Regions from separate parts of the Paenibacillus sp. OAE614 genome, predicted to be linked through region 1. Evidence: riboswitches for the same ligand, from Rfam matches in the RefSeq annotation. Region 1 holds a riboswitch; each other region holds the start of a gene.
The links. A riboswitch is a leader RNA that binds a small molecule or an ion and turns the genes downstream of it on or off. The one in region 1 is predicted to bind cyclic di-AMP.

Region 1 (6,156 bases):
AGGAATCGGCACGCTGCTTCCGTCCTTAAGTGATGTGACGTGTTCGTTGTCTACTGCTGGAAACGCAATATGTGCGGTCATGATCATCTCTACTCCGTTATCGATGGCAGACCGAAACGGTTTGAGCTCAACGGCATCTAGCCGCTCCCGATCATGCGAAAGCACCGGCATTCCCAAGTGGGAGTCTACTACCGTATCGCCATGGCCTGGAAAATGCTTGACCGCCGCGATGACTCCCGATTGCCGCAGTCCTTGGATCTCTGCGAGACCCAGTCGTGTCACCAAATCCGGATCCGAGCTAAACGACCGCATTCCGATAATCGGATTATCCGGATTGCTGTTAATGTCGAGCACCGGCGCAAAATTGATCTGAAGCCCGAGCGCTTTTAGCTCCTCCCCGGTCAGCCGTCCGGCCGCTTCGGCGAGCGTTGTATCTCCGGTTGCGCCCAGCGCCATTTGACCCGGTAGATTCGTACCCCCGGGGATTCGTTTAACGACCCCGCCTTCCTGGTCGATGCCAAGGAACAGCGGAATGTCGCCTGCTTCCATCTGCAGATCATGCGTCAGAGTGGTGACCTGACGAGCATCTACGATATTTTTATCGAAAAGAATAAGTCCGCCCAAATCCTGATCATGGATGCTGCGTTTGACCCCTTCATTGACCGTAGTCGTCACTTTCCCGTTCCATTGCCTGATGTCAGGCATGAGCATTTGGCCGACCTGCTCGCTGACCGTCATGTAGGACATCAGCTTATCCCAATTCTGTGCCTGAATGGCTCCTTGACGTTCGAAGCGAATGACCCGTGACATAAATACGGCAAACTCCGCTCGCGTCACAGATCGGTCCGGACGAAAGGTGCTATCTGAATATCCGCCGATCAATCCGTTGGAGCTCATGATGAGAATAGGCGCTGCCGCCCAATGCTTTGCTGTATCCGTTAATGTTACGGGTTGCTGGCCTTTTACGAGTGAATAGGCCCGTGTAAGAAACGCCGCTGTTTCAGCACGGCTCATCGGAGCATCCGGATGGAATGTGCTGTCAGGAAATCCGCTGGCCAGCCCATGTTTTGCGGCAATGGAAATTTCAAGATAAAAAGGATGGTTCTTAGGCACATCTGTATAGGTCATGCCGCCGCCCGCTTCTTGCTGCAGCTCCTGCGGATAGAGTTCCCGCACCATGAAAGTGACGGCTTGCGCTCTTGTGACTTGTCTCTCAGGCATAAACTTCCCGTTACCGTATCCAGCGACGGTTCCCCGTTCAGACATATAGGTGATGCCGTCTTCCGCCCACTTCGAGTGCTGCAGATCGGTAAACCGTTCTTCCGCAGCTGCGCTTCCTGCCCATACGAGCACAGAACCGAGTACGGCACCGAATATCGTTATTAGTTTCACATTCATCTGTTCCACCCCTGTTGCTGTTCTATATACGTTGATTAGACGCAATGGATGAATTTTTGTTGCGTTAAAACTATGACACCCTGCACATCGTGAAAAAATACGGATCCCCTACTCTGCAGGAAATAAGCCCTTACTCATAAGTCATTACGCTCAAGCCATTATTCCCACGGGATTACTCTTTCCCTTCATATATATCCGCTGCTTTTACGCAAAAAAAAGACCGCCGGCACAGATGCTGGGGCCTGATTACGAATGGATTGAACCATATGCATCGCTATTTTTTTAAATGATACGGTACCGTTGTCACAACAACATCTTTGCGGAATAAAAGATAAGTTCGGATCATCAAGCTCGTCTGGTTGTGCAGCAGATTGTGCCAGCTCCGCTTTGGAATAAACTGTGGAATAATCACAGTGACCTGGTAGTTGGATTCGCTGGCTTTCCGGTGCACCGTATCGATAAATTTGCTAAGCGGATGAATGATGCTCCGGTATGGAGAATGCAGCGTCACAAGGCGCACGTCAGGCCGCCATTTTTGCCATTTTTCCTCAAACCGGTTCTCTTCTTCCCGTTCAAACGGAATATATACCGCAATGATCTGATCCGCCGCCAGCGACTTCGCATAATTCAGGGAATGCTCCACGACATGCGTAATGCCCGAGACGGGGAGAATGATCACATTGCCTTCAATCGGTACCGCCGGCTCGCACGTCGACAGCCGCAGCTGCTCGCCAACCGCCTCATAATGCTTCTTGATCCGGTGGAACAGATACACGATCAGCGGCAAAAAGATCAGTACCGGCCAAATCTGCGCAAACTTGGTTGCAAAGAACATCACCGACACCGTGAAGCTGATCAGCGCGCCGATCGTATTGATGACGAGCTTCGTCACCCAACCCTGCGGTTTTTCCCGGATCCACTTGACGATCATTCCCGTTTGCGAGAGCGTGAAGGGGATAAATACCCCTACCGCGTACAGTGGGATCAAATGTTCCGTCTGTCCGTGGAAGGCGACGATCAGCACGATGGATAGTAGGCCAAGAATGATGATTCCGTTCGAATAGCCTAAACGGTCACCGCGGACGGTAAACATCCGGGGAATAAACCGGTCTTTGGCTAAATTGACCGCCAGCAGCGGAAACGCCGAATATCCGGTATTGGCCGCCAGGATCAAGATGAGTGCCGTCGTGCCCTGGATAAAAAAGTACATAAAATTCCGTCCGAACGTCTGATTGGCAATCTGGGATACGACCGTCTCCTGGGGATTCGGGGATATGCCCAAATAATAAGCAAGAAATACGATGCCCGAGAAGAGTACAGCCAGCAGAATCCCCATTGCCATCAAGGTTTTGGCCGCATTGTTCGGGGCCGGATCTTTGAAGTTCGGGATGGCGTTCGAGATCGCTTCGACCCCGGTTAGGGCGGAGCTGCCCGAGGCAAAAGCTTTTAAGAGCAGGAACAGGCTGATTCCCGCCACCGGCGTCCCGACCGGCGTATGCAAATGCGGTGAAACGTGACCGGTCACGATGTTGTACATACCAACGCCGATCAAAATGAACAGCGCGAAGGCGAACAGATACACCGGATAAGCCAGGATGGAGGCGGACTCAGTGACGCCCCGCAAATTCAGCAGCGTAATGAGGATGACGAAGGTGACGGCAATCCCCACCGTATGCTCATGCAGCGCCGGAAACGCCGAAGTCAGCGCGTCCGTGCCCGCCGAAACGCTGACCGCAACAGTCAAAATGTAATCTACCAGCAGCGATCCGCCGGCCACCAGCCCGGGATAGATTCCCAGATTCTGTTTGGAGACGACGTAAGCGCCGCCGCCATGCGGATAAGCGAAGATGATCTGCCGGTAGGATAAAATGAGTGCAGCCAGCAAAATCAGTACGCCGATTCCGATAGGTATCGAATACCAGAACGCCGCCGTGCTGACCGTGACCAGAACCAGCAAAATTTGCTCCGGCCCATACGCTACGGACGACAGCGCATCGGAGGATAGAATGGCCAAAGCTTTTTTCTTATTCAGTTTTTGTTCTCCCAATTCGGTAGACTTCAGCGGCCGTCCGATCAAAAGTCTTTTCAATGCTGCCATAAAATGTTTGTCACCGCCAGTGTTAGAGTTGAAATGCTCATGATGTACCCGTTAGACACGTGCTCAACCCTTTTTGGGCACAACAAAAAAAGCCGCAGGAAAGCTGGACCTTCCCGTGGCTTTACGCGCACGACAAATCCCTCTTTCATAACGCTTACGAGGTTAGCTGACGGATTCGGGACCGAAAGTATCCCTACACTCAATAAATGAACATCAAGTGATTCACCCCTGGGACGAAGGCTTAACTTCCTCCCTTTGGTTCCCCCGCTCCTGATTTCAGAATTCAGCGATCAAGGAGTATTACGTTTCAGGTTCACAAGTTCACGATTACGAATTGAATCTTACTCCTTCCAGATGCCTGCTGTAAAGAAGCAAACGGTTTGAGATACGTATGAAAAAATTCAAAAGAACTCCATGTCAACGCTTACAATGGCGGCAATCTATTAATTTCTGGCTGTAGCTGTGCTTATCGCTTGTTTACGCTATTAAAATCATATCGGGCTCTATATATTTCGATCCGCCGCATTCCTCAGCGAAGCCTCTACGGTATCCAGTCGGTTCAAGCAGTGATGCCGGACCATTTCGATGTCGTTATCCAGCTGGTCCGGTTCCAGGTCACGCTGCAAAATATTCATGCACCAATGGGTCAGGTTTCTCAAATGATGGCGGTATGCATAATAACGCAGCAAATCCGGGTTCAGCTCCATCTGTTGTCCTAGTTCCTGCTCATACCCTGTGAGGAAATGACCCAGTCCGTCCCCGATATACCCCACGATATCCAGCTCTGGTGGCGCAAGCATAGCCGCTTCCCAGTCCAGGACGATCAGCCTTCCGTCCGCGGTCTCCATTAGATTCCCTCCCCACAGATCACCGTGGCAGAGCACATTGGGGGCTGGATCAAGCAAGAGACGCTCACGAATACCCATTATCTGGTGCAGCAGCTCGGTTATGCGCGTTTGCTGAGGGATGACAAGCTCACGCAGCAGCTGGCTAGCGGGACTTGCACCGGGCTGAAGATGCTCAAGCTGCTTCAGGCATTGGATCAAATGTTCGGAAAAGGAGACGTGATACGTTTCACTCGAAAGGCCGGATGTGGCAGTAAAGGGAGTCAACTGCCGAATCCGCGCCGCCAGCCGTCCAACACGCTCCAAGTTATGCTTGGAAAAAGGGTAAGCCTCAGCCCAGGTTTCTCCTTCGATAAATTGAAACAGCACCGCTGTGCAATCAGGAAGGGAAAGCAGAAAAGCACCGCTTAAGGTTCGGAGCGGACAGGGCAGCTCCACAAAGTGGCCGGTCTGATGCAATTCCCACATAAACGGCACATAACAGCTGCACCGAAGGATGCCTTGGCGGTGGCTGTCATTGCTATGGTCAAACAGTTTCAGATAGTATCGCGTCCCGTTTTCTCCCTCCACCCGGTAAGAATAGGCCGAATCCCCATAAGGGATAAAAATAAGCCTCCGGGCAGCGATTCCATAAGCTTCGTTCAAGTGATGCACAAAAGCCCCTTCGTCCATTCGATAAGAGTGCCTCACTTCGCTCTCCCCTTTCCCTTTTCATCACGTACCGCGGATAAAAGCAATCAAGCCCGGTGTCTGTGTAACCCGGACTTGAACGCACTCACCTCTTATGAGACTAAAACAATCTTTCATTCATACACCGATGTTAACAGGCAATGTTAACCGATGTAGACAACCGCTCCGCCGCGCCTGTACGCTTTCGGCAGTTCCGTCTCGAGCAGCTCGAGCCTGCGTAACATGTGGTCGAGGTCGTCCCCATGCATGTGGCTTCGCGCCCATTCTTTAAGCTGGGACACTTCGCCCAAGACAGCCGGGATGTCCTCGGACTCCACGTCCGTACCGTCCTGAAAAAGTGCGACCCACTGCAAGTTCAACTCTTCCACCGCCGGCACCCAATATTTCTGGAAAAAGGATTCCGTCGCCACTGGAAGCATAAAGGACCGTTCAAATTCGTCCTCCGGGTCCACAATAATGACGCTGATTGACATGTTATTTCACCCCAAATCGAATGTTGAATGTATAATCCGGGAATTCTTGACGCAGCTTGTTCAAGCTGTTCTCCGCGGCTGCCCGTAACGCCGGCGAGTCCCCGTCCAGCTGAAACTCGAAATGCCGGATTCCTTTGATTTGCTCCAGCGTCGGAATCTCCGCCGTTCCATCAGGCGTTGTTCGCGTCCCAACCGCCTTCTGCATCAGGTTGTTGATCCGCACCTTCGTTTTCTGGTACAACTGCTTATCTGTAAATTGCTGCGGCGTCTGCTGCGGCTTACCCGTTTTTGGATGGATACGGTCGAGCCCTTGCGCCGACTTGGCTTCATAGAAGATGCCCTTCTCCAAATCGACGCCGTCAAACTCCCCAAGCGCTCCGTTCTTGGCATCGTGGAGCTCTACCCCGCGGTACTTCGCTTTGCTCCAATGCACATAATCGTCTGCATCGTTCTTCGGCGGCTGCTCCTCGGGATCTTTCTCCTTCTTTGACGGAGGATCCTCCCCATCCGGCTTATGCGGCTTCTTGGGCAGGTCGGGTTCCGGCTTCGGCTCCTTTCGCCGTTTAAGCAGCTTCTCCAGCCAATCCTTCAGCCTGCTGCCGCCCTTCTTACCGAAGCGTTCGGCCAGCCTGCCGAACGGAACACGGCTCAG
Region 2 (6,156 bases), 2.1 Mb from region 1:
ATCAATTATATTGAAATTATAATAATAATTTGTTATACAAATGATAAATCCGTGTTTTCACACATTCTAGGGTTTACTTCTACTTCGGTGCGTCGCAATCTATTGTTCATGAACAGGAGGAATTAACTTGGAACTGAGACAACTGGAGTATTTCGTGGCCGTTTGCGAGGAGCTGCATTTTACGAGGGCCGCAGATAAGCTCGGCATCTCCCAGCCGAATTTAAGCCTGCAGATCAAGGCATTGGAGGAGGAGGTCGGCATGCCCTTGTTTGACCGGATCGGCAAACGGATCGCGTTGACCGATGCGGGCTCGGTCCTGCTTAAGCAGGCAAGGGGAATTTTTCAAAATTTGCAAAACGCCAAGCTGGAGATCGGCGAGCTTCGCCATCACCAGGGCGGTACGCTCGGCGTCGGCGTGCTGCCTTCAGAGCTCGATTTCCGCCTGACCCCGATGTTCATCGATTTCCGCAACCGGTATCCGAACGTCCGGCTCAAGATCGTCTCGGCCGTCGATGTAGCGGACCTCGTCCTTAGTACGGAAATCGATATCGGCATCTCGCTCAAGCCGCTTTACGACAACCGGCTGGTGGTCCGGTCCCTGCCCCGGGAGGAGTACGGCGTGGTGGTATCTGCCGAACACGAGCTGGCCGGCAGGGAGTCGGTCTCCCTAACTGAACTGAACGGCCTGCCGATCATTATGTATCCCAAGGGGTTCTGGGGAAGGGAGCTCGTCGAGCAATACTGCCGGAAGAACGGGTTTAACCTGGACATCGTCGTGGAAACGACGTCCAACCCTTCGCTCTTCCGATTTGTCAGGGAAAACATGGGGGTTACCGTTCAGACGCCTACGCTCGTCGAAGCCATCGGCGATCCGAAGCTGCGGTTCCTCCCCATCCATGATGATCCGCCCTACAGGGAAATGAGCATCATTTACCGGGCGGATAAATATTTGGGCCATGCCGCGCAGGCTTTTATTCATCTTGCCGAGGAGCGCCTCAAATCATAGCGTGGCCGGGGCGCTCAGCATGACTGCAATCGGTCAAATTTTGACGGCCGCAAGAGGTTATATGTATCTTTCCTGGATCACGTTATAATGGTGGATTTCATGGCCGGTCAGAATATACGCCCAAGCGGCCGCGGTAGATTCATAACCGTTCACGACACCTCTGCGGGTCCAGGCCTCGTCCGGAATGCTCCGCAGCAGCGTCAGCGTGGAGCGGCGAACGGCGGCGAAATCCTCGAGAAGCTCGGCGATGGAGAATCGGTCGAAGACTGCGCCTTCCATCAGCACTTCCTCGTCATAGCCGGTCAAAGGCGTGGTGTCCCCCCTGGCGATGCGGAGCAGCCTGTAGCACATGATGCGCTCATTATCCGTGATATGGCCAAGCACTTCTTTCAAGCTCCATTTGCCGGGCGCATAGCGGTAGTTCCCCTTTTCTTCCGTCAGTGCAGAATAAAACGCGGTCGTCCGGTTCAGAGACCCGTTCAGAATCTCCTCGAGGTTCCCCTCAGGTACGAGAGAGACATACTTGGCGAAACCTTCGTTGTAGTCTTCCTTCGTTGGGCGCAGAATCATCGGTATCCATCCTTTCGTTTTGTAAAATGTTCAAGCAATGGGCGTGCCGTTGCCGACAGGCACATCAGGGGCCAGCAGCACCACATCGCCCTCTTCCGGAACTCCGCCAAGAACGAGCACTTCCGATTTATATCCGGCAATCCGTCGCACGGGAAAATTTACGACGGCGGCCACCTGGCGGCCGACCAGCTGCTCGGGGGTATACCTTCTCGTAATCTGGGCCGAGGAACGCTTGACTCCAAGCTCCCCGAAATCAATGCTCAGCTTGATCGCCGGCTTGCGTGCCTCCGGAAAAGGCTCCGCCTTGACCACCGTTCCGATGCGGATGTCCAGCTTCATCAAATCTTCGATGGTTGCCACAACTTTTCCTCCTTCTTATGCCATGATTATATCTCTCCATTATATCCCTGCCTGTCAATGGCACAAGCACTTTCACCAACCTAAAAAAAGGCTGCACACCGCAGCCCAGATTCCCATAACGTATTTTATCGATATAGCCGCAAATAAGAAATTAGCCATATGCCTAACTCTCAAGCGTGCCTTTTCAATTATTGCAAAAATCAATCGTTCATCCTCAAATACGACAGTTAATGACGTTTTACTTTAGTATGATGAAATAAATAACTGTGAAGGAGTAGATGAACTTGAAGAGACTCGCTGGGAAAATCGCTCTCGTCACCGGAGGAAGCCGGGGGGCAGGACGTGGGATTGCCGTTGAGCTTGGGAAAGCCGGAGCAGTAGTTTATGTATCCGGAAGAAGTTTACGAGGTACGACTACACACGGTTTTCCAGGCAGCATCGATGAAACTGTGGAGGAGATTCGAAGTCATGGAGGAGAGGCGTACGCATGTCGTTGCGATCATACCCGTGATGAGGATACACAAGCTTTGATCGAGAGAATCCGACAGGAACAAGGACGGCTCCATATCCTAGTGAATAATGTCTGGGGACTGCATGACTTGGAAGTGAATTTACAATCCGGACCATTCTGGGAATATCCGCTGAACATGTGGGATGCTATGTTTCAGAATGGAGTACGCCCACAAATAGCGACAAACCATTATGCGATCCCGCTTATGCTGGAAGCTGATTCTGGATTGATCGTACATACCACATTTCAGGATCAGGATAAGTATTTAGGAACTTTCTATTACGACCTCGCCAAGAATGCAATTAACCGCTCAGTGCTCGGATTAGCTCATGATCTCAAAAGCACTGAAATAACCGTGGTAGCGGTCTCCCCTGGCTGGATGAGAACAGAACTGGTATTAAGGAACTTCGGTACAGATGAAGATCATTGGAAAGAGGTTGAAGCTTTGAAACACACGGAGTCGCCGTACTACGTAGGGCGAGCGGTGTCAGCCCTAGCTGGGGATGATGAAGTGAAACTGAAAAACGGACTGGTACTACAAGTTGGTGATCTTGCCCAGGAATACGGATTCACCGATATTGATGGACGGTTCATCCCACCCTTTTTAATATAATCTGTCTCATTGAAAAAACGAATACTCGCTAGAGCTGAGTTAACCGCCTTCTTATCGGGCGGTTAACTTGCTACCTAATACAGCGAGTAGATCGTTTGAGTGAAGGCCAGTGCGATTCAAGATGCGATTTTCTTTCCAGGAGGCAAATCCCATGACCGCGGGCTATCCTCCATAGGCTTCCCGAGTCCGGTAAATATGCTGGTCCATCAAAAAGTTCAGCAGCATGCGGTTGAATGCATGGGGCTGGCACAAATGGGTCGGATACATCGCATCCTCGATCGTCGCCAGCTGCACATGCCGGAACAGGGTGGCCGCCCGCTGCATTTGCTTGACGAACCACTCGCTTTGGCTGCCTGCGACGCACAGTACAGGCATCGGCAGCCGCGCCAAATTGGCGGGCATCTCCATACGCAGCAGCTCCATGCGCTGCTTGATCGACTCTGTCGGCCGCTTGTGGTACAGCTCCTTGCGCAGGATGCTGTAGACCGGTCTCCACCGGTTATACGTCACCCGCAGCGACCGGAGGAAAAACTCCGCAGGCAAATAATAAGACAGCCAACTGCACGCCTCGCAAATATTCAGCAAATGGTTCTTTTTCCCGAAGCATCCCGCGAAGTAGCTGTCTACGAGCACCAGAGCGCTGACCCGGTCCGGATGAAGGGCGGCAAACGTCTGGGCGAGCACGCTTCCGCTGGAACAGCCGACCAGCGTCGCCTGCGAAATATGCAGCTTATTGAGCAGCTCGCACAGATCGCTGCATTGGGTTTCCATAATGTGCCCGACCTCCACGTCAAGCTTCCCCGAATTGCCGTAACCGCGGAGGTCCAGCACGATTACCTTCGCCCGCTTGCTGAAATATTCGACCTGGGGCTCAAACATATGATGGGACGACAAATGCCCGTGAATGAACACGATGGGCGTGCCGCTGCCGTGAATTTCATAATATAACGTGGTTCCGTTTACTTGTATCTGGGGCACTTCATGTTCTCCTCTCTCCCACATAACCTGTTTTCTCTATTTGTACAAAATTGCGGGCGCCGCCCGCTTGGGAATCAATGCTTCTCCTTTTTTAAACAACAAAAAAGAAGCACCGGAAAGAGGACACTCTTCCATGCTTCCAAATCCAAGGCTGAATAAGCCTTGCCATCTGCATGAATAACAGCTGCCTCTCTTAACACGCTTGCGTGGTTAGCTGACGGATTCGGGCCAAAGAGTAGCCCTACTCATCACTTTCGAGATTCACCCCATATGGCCGCAGCGGATGCTGCAGACACGACCGGTTCCCCCGCTTTCCGCCCTCCGGCGGAAATTCAGCGAATAGACATATTCCATGTACACGTTTCATCCTTCAAAATGAGCGCACAGAAAAACACAGAGCAGATACCCTGTGTTGATGCGTCAAATCACAGTTTCCTCCGCTCTCAACTACGCTTACGAGGTTAGCTGACGGATTCGGGCCGTGAGAGTAGCCCTACGGAAACAGGCGTTATCCTGCCTCCGATTCACCCCTGCAAGCCGCAAGCCCCAGCATAAAGCTCCGTGGGACGAGGACTGCGATTGGTTCCCCCGCTTTTCATCGGAAAATTCAGCGTTCATCAAGTCGCAAATCTTACTCTATTGGATGATGAAATGAATATACGCCTGGGACGGCGAACTGTAAAGCAGGGAAACGATACGATTCCCTGCTTTATTTGGGGATCTGATGGGAAAACGGGTCCTAATCCGTAGGAATCATTGTTTTACGGCCTTTCCTACCGCTTTCCTTAGCTTTGCTGGATAACTGAAGGCGGGAAGCCATTCAAATGGCTGAACCCGCCCATTGGATCGGAAAATAGTGCCGGAATAGGGCTGAAGCCGCTAGGCTGAAAAAAAGCGGCTTTTTGCCGGAATTTTGGACTTTGCACTGGAAAGATGCTGGTTTTGATCTAAAAAAATCCGCCTCGTCTTCTTGCCAAAGATATCCCTTGGACGTATGATTCGGATAGTTTACCAATCGGACACATGTATAGAACCCTACTGGCCGTGACGATCCGGAACAAGACGGCAGGGAGTAACCATGAAATCACGGTCAAGGAGGATGTCACGATGAACCGGGCTTTGATTCCCACCATCGAACTGTTTGAAATCGTTCTTCCAAGGTACCAGCACCACAGCCTGGGCTGGCTGGAAAACTGCCGGATCGGCATTTTAAAGCTGCCTTACTCCGGAGAGGAAGGGCTTGCCGAGGGTCTGCTGTGCTCAGGCAAGCAAGCCTTCGATCTGGTACGGTGGGGCTGCCGCCTGCGCTATATTTGCGGCCTGACGCTGGAAGAGGCCATCACCGCGACGGCCATGCACATTCTGAAGCATCCGGACCACAATCAGTACCCGCTCGCGCTGATGGCGCTGCTTGATGTCAGATCACGCCTGGAGCAGCATACCGCGCGCACAACAGCCGAACACATAGGAAGATCCCTTGATGCCGGCCTTCTCGAGCTGAACCGTACGGCTTACGCCGAAGGAGCCGCAGCATCGCTGCGCATCGGGGGAGGAACGTCGCTTGCGATCTCCGGCCTGACGGCTGACCTTGATACGGAAGTCCAGGCGAAAGCTCCCGTCAACCGCCTCCCGCTGCTCGGCCGGGAGTTCCCGACGGATACCCGCGCCTTGATCCGCCGCTCCTCGGCATATCTGTCCCTGTTCGGCACCGGCACAAAGAACCGCCACCCCGGATAATCCCCGAGTGGCGGTTCTTTTGTGCTGCCTGCGCGGGCGGCTACAGCGCCTGCTCCTCGCTGCGAAGCTGCACCAGCGCTTTTCGCTGCCAGGCCTTGCTCCTCCAGCGGACCCAGAGCAGGATGCCCCGCAGCCATTCGTCGGCGATAAAAGCCGCCCAGATGCCGTACAGGCCGTATCCCCAATAAATGCCGAGTAGGTACGTCAGCGGCACGCTGAAGAGCCAGGTCACCGTGATGGACACGACCATGGCGGACCGGGCGTCGCCGGCGGCCTGCAGCGACCGTTCCAGGATGACGTTGAAGTTGCGCCCCGGCTCCAGCAGAAAGCTCAGCAGCAGCAAGGCCGCTCCCATCGCGATAATGTCCGGGTCGGTCGTGA
Region 3 (6,156 bases), 780 kb from region 1:
TCCTTCCAGCACCACCTGCTGCGCTTCCTCGTAATTTTCCAAGCGGCCGACAGCGATTACCGGCACATCCAGCTTTGCCTTCATTTGCTCCGCCAATTCCACCTGGTACCCCGAGCCGGCCTTCGGTCCGCCGTTCGATCCGATATGACCTTCACCGCCGGAGGAAATATGAAATACGTCCACGCCCGCATCCCGGTATCGTTGGCAGATTTCCGCGCAGTAATCGACGTCATAACCGCCGTCCACGTACTCCTTGGCAGACACTCTCATCAGAACAGGCATGTCTTCAGGGACCGCCTTCTTGACGGCTTTAACGACTTCTTCTCCGAACAAAGCCAGGTCTTTTCCATACGCATCGTCTCTTCGGTTGGTCAGCGGAGAATGGAACTGATGGATTAAATAGCCGTGAGCGCCGTGTATCTCCACGGTATCAAAGCCGGCTTCCACCGCGCGCCGGGCCGCTTCCCCATAGGCGGTAACCAAACTCTGGGCCTCTTCGGTGGACAAAGCTCTCGGAATTTTATATTTCTCGTCAAAACGGATGGCCGATGGAGCTACAGGCGGGTTCGCGTCCTCCGCCTTGCGGCCGGCATGGCCCAGCTGGATGCCGATCCTTGCGCCATAGGCGTGCACTTCGTCGACGATTTTGCGGTAAGCAGGGATCTGCCCGTCATCCCATATTCCCGTATCTCGGTTCGTAATCCGTCCGTCGGGGTGAACCCCCGTCATCTCTACGATAATCAATCCGGCTCCGCCGACTGCGCGGGATACATAATGGACATAATGCCAATTGTTAGGGATCCCGTCCTCAGCCTGTACCGAATATTGGCACATCGGAGGCATAACAATCCGGTTTTTCAGAGATAATCCTTTAAGTACATAAGGTGTAAATAGATCTGCCATTGCTTCGTGTCTCCTTTATGGTGTATGTGATTAAGCCTATATGACAACAGGGTTATATGATTGCAGCGCCGCCGCTCATGTCCATACCTCGCGGTTACGGCCAACGTGCAGCGACCGTAATCCATCAGTTCTATTATACACGCTTTGCCGAACGATATGAAAATGTGGCCCATCATCTGATTAAAAGCAACATAATTGCATCAACTTATGGACATAACAAGGATAATCATGTTTTCGCTGTTTGTCCGCGGTGGAAAGGAGTCGAGACGGATGAAAAAGAAGCTGTTATGCACATTGCTGTCTTCCCTGCTGATCTTGTTGTTGATCTGTCCTTGGCAGTCCGGGTGGCCGGCAGCCGCCGCTCAAGGCGGTGAACCCCCGGAACATCCGTCAGGTTCCGAACCTGCACGGGAAACCAGCAGCCGGGAGGCGAAAGAAAAGCGGAAGGAACAGCAGATCCTTACGCTCGGCCAGCTGATCAAAAAATATCCCGAAACGTTCAAAATTCACGGTCCGCGCGTCAAAGAGGTAGCCCTAACCTTTGATGACGTGCCGGATCCCAGGTTTACTCCTCAGATCCTGGATGTGCTCAAAGCCCATCATATTAAAGCCACCTTTTTTGTGATGGGCAGCCGGGCGAAGAAGCATCCCGAGCTGGTCGAGCGCATCGTCCGTGAAGGACATGTGATCGGAAACCACTCCTATAATCATCCGGTGTTTCACAAATTGGAGATGGACGAATATGTAGCCGAGATTAAGCGGACGGAGAACACGCTTTACGGCATCGTCGGCTATAAGCCCAAGCTGATCAGGCCGCCTTATGGAGACATCACGGAACGCCAACTACGCTGGGCCAAACAGCAGGGCTACAAAATCGTAAACTGGAACGTCGATTCGCTGGATTGGAAAGGAATCGGCAAGGAGGCGGTCAAGCGCAACGTGCTGTCCACCGTTGGGCAAGGCTCGATCATTCTTCAGCATGCGGGAGGTGGAACCACGTCCAACCTCAGTGGTACGATCGATGCCCTTCCGGACATTATTCGGACCTTGAAAAATAAAGGCTATTCATTTGTCACGCTGCCGAGGTTACTTCACGTTCCAAAAGACAAGTAACGCGCTGAGCGTACAAAAAAACCGGCTTGAGTACAAAAGCCGGTTTTTCCGTGTTATTATGAATAGCATTGACTATTTAATGAAAAACAGCTCAACGTCCTGGAACCCGAAGGCACTAACGCTTTCCGGGCTGCCCGGCACGAAAATGTCGATGCGTTTACCCTTAATCGCGCTGCCGGTATCCTTAGCTGTCGCTACGAAGGCTTTCTTCGGAAGGCCTTGGAAGCTGTGACCGGTAACGAGCACTTTCGTTCCCAACGGGATAACGGAAGGGTCAACCGCGATCGTTCCCAGCTTCAGCGGGTTGCCGAAGTAGTCCACTGCGCCCCACTTGCCGTTTTCGCTAGCGGCAGAAGAATAAGCCGTAGCTCGGACGTCGAGTGTTTTGGAGTAATTGAAGGTTTTACCCCATGCTTCCACAACTTTGTCATCGCCATTGACGTTCAAGGAAGCTGCCGTGATGATGGAGCCGCTGTCCTCTGCGGCAAATGCCTTGGCTGTGCTTGCTCCGGGAACATTTAATTTCAGGCCTGGATAAATATTGGTTGCTTCTACGTTCGGATTTGCATTCATTAGCTGATTCAAATTAACACCATATTGTTTAGATAGTGTATAGAAGGTGTCTCCATCCTTCGCTACATGGACCGAGTCCGCAAACGTGGGTACCGCTTGTACCGCCAGAGAAATGCCGATGATGGCTGCAAGTGTCTTGATTCCTTTAAATCTTTTCATGGTTCCTCCTTAAGTCGTGATGCCTGCGAAGTTAGCTGTCGGATTCGGATTGAGGAGACAACCCTACGCCCTGTTGGTGCGATTCACCCCAAGCGTACTATGTACACAAATTACATCCCCCGCACTTTACCTTAAAAGTTTCGGCTCAACAAATATATCACAATTTTGTAACCTGTGCGCATGAAAATGTTACCAATCCAAAACCCTTGAATTATCAGGCTTTATTTAGAGTTGTTAGCTGACTTAAGCAAGGGAGTAACGGCTCAATTCCTTTTAAAAAAGTTACAACATCTTCATTCATTTTAACAATTTATTCATGAAAAGGTACATAAAAAGCCCTGGATGAGTAATATTCTCGTCCAGGGCTTTATCATTTGTAGATGCAGGCTCTTTGTCAAAGGACCTTGCTCAGAAAATCTTTCGTGCGGCTGTTTTGCGGGTTACCAAATACTTCTGCAGGCGTCCCCTGCTCGACGATTTGTCCGCCGTCCATAAAGACGATCCGGTCGCCGACTTCCCGGGCAAACCCCATTTCATGGGTTACGATGACCATCGTCATGCCTCCCTCTGCGAGCTTCTTCATGACCTCCAGCACCTCGCCGACCATTTCCGGGTCCAGCGCCGAAGTCGGCTCGTCAAAGAGCATGACGTGGGGCTGCATGGCCAGCGCCCGCGCGATGGCAATCCGCTGCTTCTGCCCGCCTGACAGCTGGGACGGATATGCATCCCTCTTGTCGGATAATCCGACCGTGCGCAGCAGGTCGAGGGCAATGCGTTCCGCCTCGGCCGGCGGCTGCTTTTTCACCTTAACCGGGGCCAGCATGAGGTTCTGCAGCACCGATTTATGCGGGAACAGATTGAAATGCTGGAACACCATGCCCATTTTTTCGCGTGTGGCATTGATGTTATGGCGTTTGTCCGTAATCGGCTCGCCTTCAAACGTGATCTGCCCCCCTGTCGGGGTTTCGAGCAGATTCAAACAGCGGAGAAAGGTACTTTTTCCCGAGCCGCTGGGGCCGATCACGACGACGACCTCGCCTTTGGCGATGTCGATGTCGATCCCTTTCAGAATCTCCAGCTTGCCGAACGATTTGCGCAAATCTTTAACGCTGATCATCGGTATTCAGCCTCCTTTCAAATGCCCCCAGCAGCTTGGATAAGGTAAACGTCATAATGAAGTAGATGGCTGCAATGACCAGCAGCGGACTGAGGTAATCATACGTAATCCCTTGGATAGCCCCCGACTGGTACATCAAGTCGGTGACACCGATAAACGATACGATGGATGATTCCTTGATAATCGTAATAAACTCATTGCCGATGGCCGGCAGCACGCTTTTTACAGCTTGGGGCAGCACGATGTACCGCATCGTCATGCTGCGCGTCATTCCCAGGGAACGGGCCGCTTCCGACTGGCCCCGGTCCACCCCCTGGATTCCGGCACGGAACACTTCCGCAAGGTACGCGGAGCTGTTAATGGACAGCGTAATTGCACCGGACTCGATAGGCGTAAATTTGACCCCGAAGGCCACAAGGCCGTAGTGAATAATAAACAGCTGAACAACCATCGGGGTACCGCGGAGAACTTCCACCCATACCGAACCGATTAGCTTCGGCAGCCACAAGCGGGACATCCGCATCAAGGATATAATAATGCCCAGCACGAAGCCGCATATGACGCCAATGGCCGCCAGGAGCAGTGTATACTGGATACCTGTCGCAAAATACGTCCGGTAATCCCAAAAAACGGAGAACATATTCATAAAGACCCAAGAACCTCCTTTGTCATCATACCTGCCTGTCCCATCCTTTCCCTGTATACAACAGATCGGGACATATTAGAAACAAGGTACCCATCATTGAACAGAAAAAATAGCGAATTCGCTTCGCTATTTTTATCCGATGTATAAAATGAGAACTGACAGCTTAACCTCTATTTCTGTGCAGCCAAATCGCTCGCTTCGGCGACGTACTGCTCAATCTTGTTTTCGGATTTCAGACGGTCCAGCGTTTTGTTGATTTGGTTCACGAGCTCGGTGTTGCCTTTTTTGATCCCGATCGCGTAGCCGTCTTCCTTATAATCAGGAACCGCATCCGCAATTACCAGACCATTGACGTTCTTGATGTATGCTTCGGCAACCGGCTTCTCCATGATGGAGGCATCCACGCGGTTCGAATTCAGCTGCAGCACGATGTCGGAAATTTTGCCCAGACCGGTGATCTTCGCCCCCGGAATCGTCTTGGCGATGTCCTCCTGGATCGAACCCTTCTGAATGCCGAGCGAAGCTCCTTCCAGAGCTTTCATCGTGCTGTATTTGTCTTTGTCAGCCTCTCTGACGACAACGGCCTGCTCCGCCTTATAGTAGTTGTTCGAAAAATCGATTTGTTTCTTGCGTTCTTCGTTTGGTGTAAGCCCGGAAATGACAAAATCTACGCGGCCGGTGGACAGCTCGCCGAGAAGCGCATCAAAGCTCATGTCCTTGACTTCAAGCTGCGCTCCCATGTCTTTGGCGATTTCCTTGGCGATTTCGATATCGAATCCGACGATTTGGTCCTTGCCGTTCACCATTTTATGAAATTCGTACGGCGGGAAGTCCGCGCTTGTTCCAAGCACGATTGTCTTGCCGCTGGCCGGCTGTTCGCCCGCTGCCGTGCCGCCCTCAGTCGAAGGTTTGCTTCCGCATCCGGCAAGCAGGGAGCCTGCCAGCAGAATGCATGCCGTTAGAATACCCCATTTTTTCATATCTATCTCTCCTGTCCATTTCAATGATACTTATTGTTGTTCAAAGGCATGATCCGTATCCGGCCCAGCCCGAAAAACCACGGTTCTAATCATACAATAAAAATGCATGATTATGCAATGACATTTTCATACAGTGGTCAATACATTTCAAAATAGCCAGAATAATGCGGATTATAGCTGTTTAATTCCATTTATTCCTAGTTCTATTGTTTCTTTTAGTCACCTCCCCCTCTTTTTCGGAATAAATATGTATTTACCGTTTCAAAGCCCGTCTCCTTCCTAATATCGATGCATAAATCCCTTCAAAAACCTGCACCCTTTGAAAGAAAAGCTTCTTATTATGTAATTACACGCATTGGGGACTCCTACGCAAAAAGTTCACCGAAACGTCAGATTAAGGCGGCAGCCATGGTTCATCATTCCGGGAATGAGGTATTAAATAGCTAGATATTTAGTGGAGGTGTAGTCATGCTGCTGGAAGCTTTATACCATGTCCCCCGGGACAAATGGGCCTATGCGTACGATCCGAAGACGATACATCTGCGTGTCCGCACCAAACGAAACGACGTGGATACGGTGGTTGCGATGACCGGAGACAAATACGACTGGGATTCGACCTATTTTGAAATTACGATGGAAAAAGCCGCGACCGACGATATGTTCGA

Region 2: it holds a riboswitch for cyclic di-AMP, as region 1 does, so the genes downstream of both, ABIE48_RS05510 (alpha/beta fold hydrolase) here and ABIE48_RS14910 (APC family permease) in region 1, are expected to answer to the same signal.
Region 3: it holds a riboswitch for cyclic di-AMP, as region 1 does, so the genes downstream of both, ABIE48_RS18430 (3D domain-containing protein) here and ABIE48_RS14910 (APC family permease) in region 1, are expected to answer to the same signal.

What each region holds. Positions count from the first base shown of each region.
Region 1 covers NZ_JBEPOD010000001.1:3,241,029-3,247,184, reverse strand. Annotated here, with positions in the region: gene ABIE48_RS14915 (glycoside hydrolase family 3 N-terminal domain-containing protein) at 1-1,398, opposite strand, end outside; gene ABIE48_RS14910 (APC family permease) at 1,673-3,496, opposite strand; cyclic di-AMP (ydaO/yuaA leader) riboswitch at 3,632-3,795, opposite strand; gene ABIE48_RS14905 (phosphotransferase enzyme family protein) at 4,000-5,031, opposite strand; gene ABIE48_RS14900 (hypothetical protein) at 5,175-5,504, opposite strand; gene ABIE48_RS14895 (PrsW family glutamic-type intramembrane protease) at 5,506-6,156, opposite strand, start outside.
Region 2 covers NZ_JBEPOD010000001.1:1,092,537-1,098,692, reverse strand. Annotated here, with positions in the region: gene ABIE48_RS05530 (LysR family transcriptional regulator) at 128-1,006, shown strand; gene ABIE48_RS05525 (DinB family protein) at 1,064-1,576, opposite strand; gene csaA (chaperone CsaA) at 1,607-1,936, opposite strand; gene ABIE48_RS05515 (SDR family NAD(P)-dependent oxidoreductase) at 2,215-3,060, shown strand; gene ABIE48_RS05510 (alpha/beta fold hydrolase) at 3,223-4,038, opposite strand; cyclic di-AMP (ydaO/yuaA leader) riboswitch at 4,222-4,386, opposite strand; cyclic di-AMP (ydaO/yuaA leader) riboswitch at 4,474-4,661, opposite strand; gene ABIE48_RS05505 (hypothetical protein) at 5,146-5,775, shown strand; gene ABIE48_RS05500 (MATE family efflux transporter) at 5,816-6,156, opposite strand, start outside.
Region 3 covers NZ_JBEPOD010000001.1:4,023,784-4,029,939, forward strand. Annotated here, with positions in the region: gene ABIE48_RS18420 (NADH:flavin oxidoreductase/NADH oxidase) at 1-903, opposite strand, end outside; gene ABIE48_RS18425 (polysaccharide deacetylase family protein) at 1,174-2,016, shown strand; gene ABIE48_RS18430 (3D domain-containing protein) at 2,089-2,748, opposite strand; cyclic di-AMP (ydaO/yuaA leader) riboswitch at 2,752-2,904, opposite strand; gene ABIE48_RS18435 (amino acid ABC transporter ATP-binding protein) at 3,143-3,865, opposite strand; gene ABIE48_RS18440 (amino acid ABC transporter permease) at 3,852-4,511, opposite strand; gene ABIE48_RS18445 (transporter substrate-binding domain-containing protein) at 4,682-5,491, opposite strand; gene ABIE48_RS18450 (alpha-glycosidase) at 5,960-6,156, shown strand, end outside.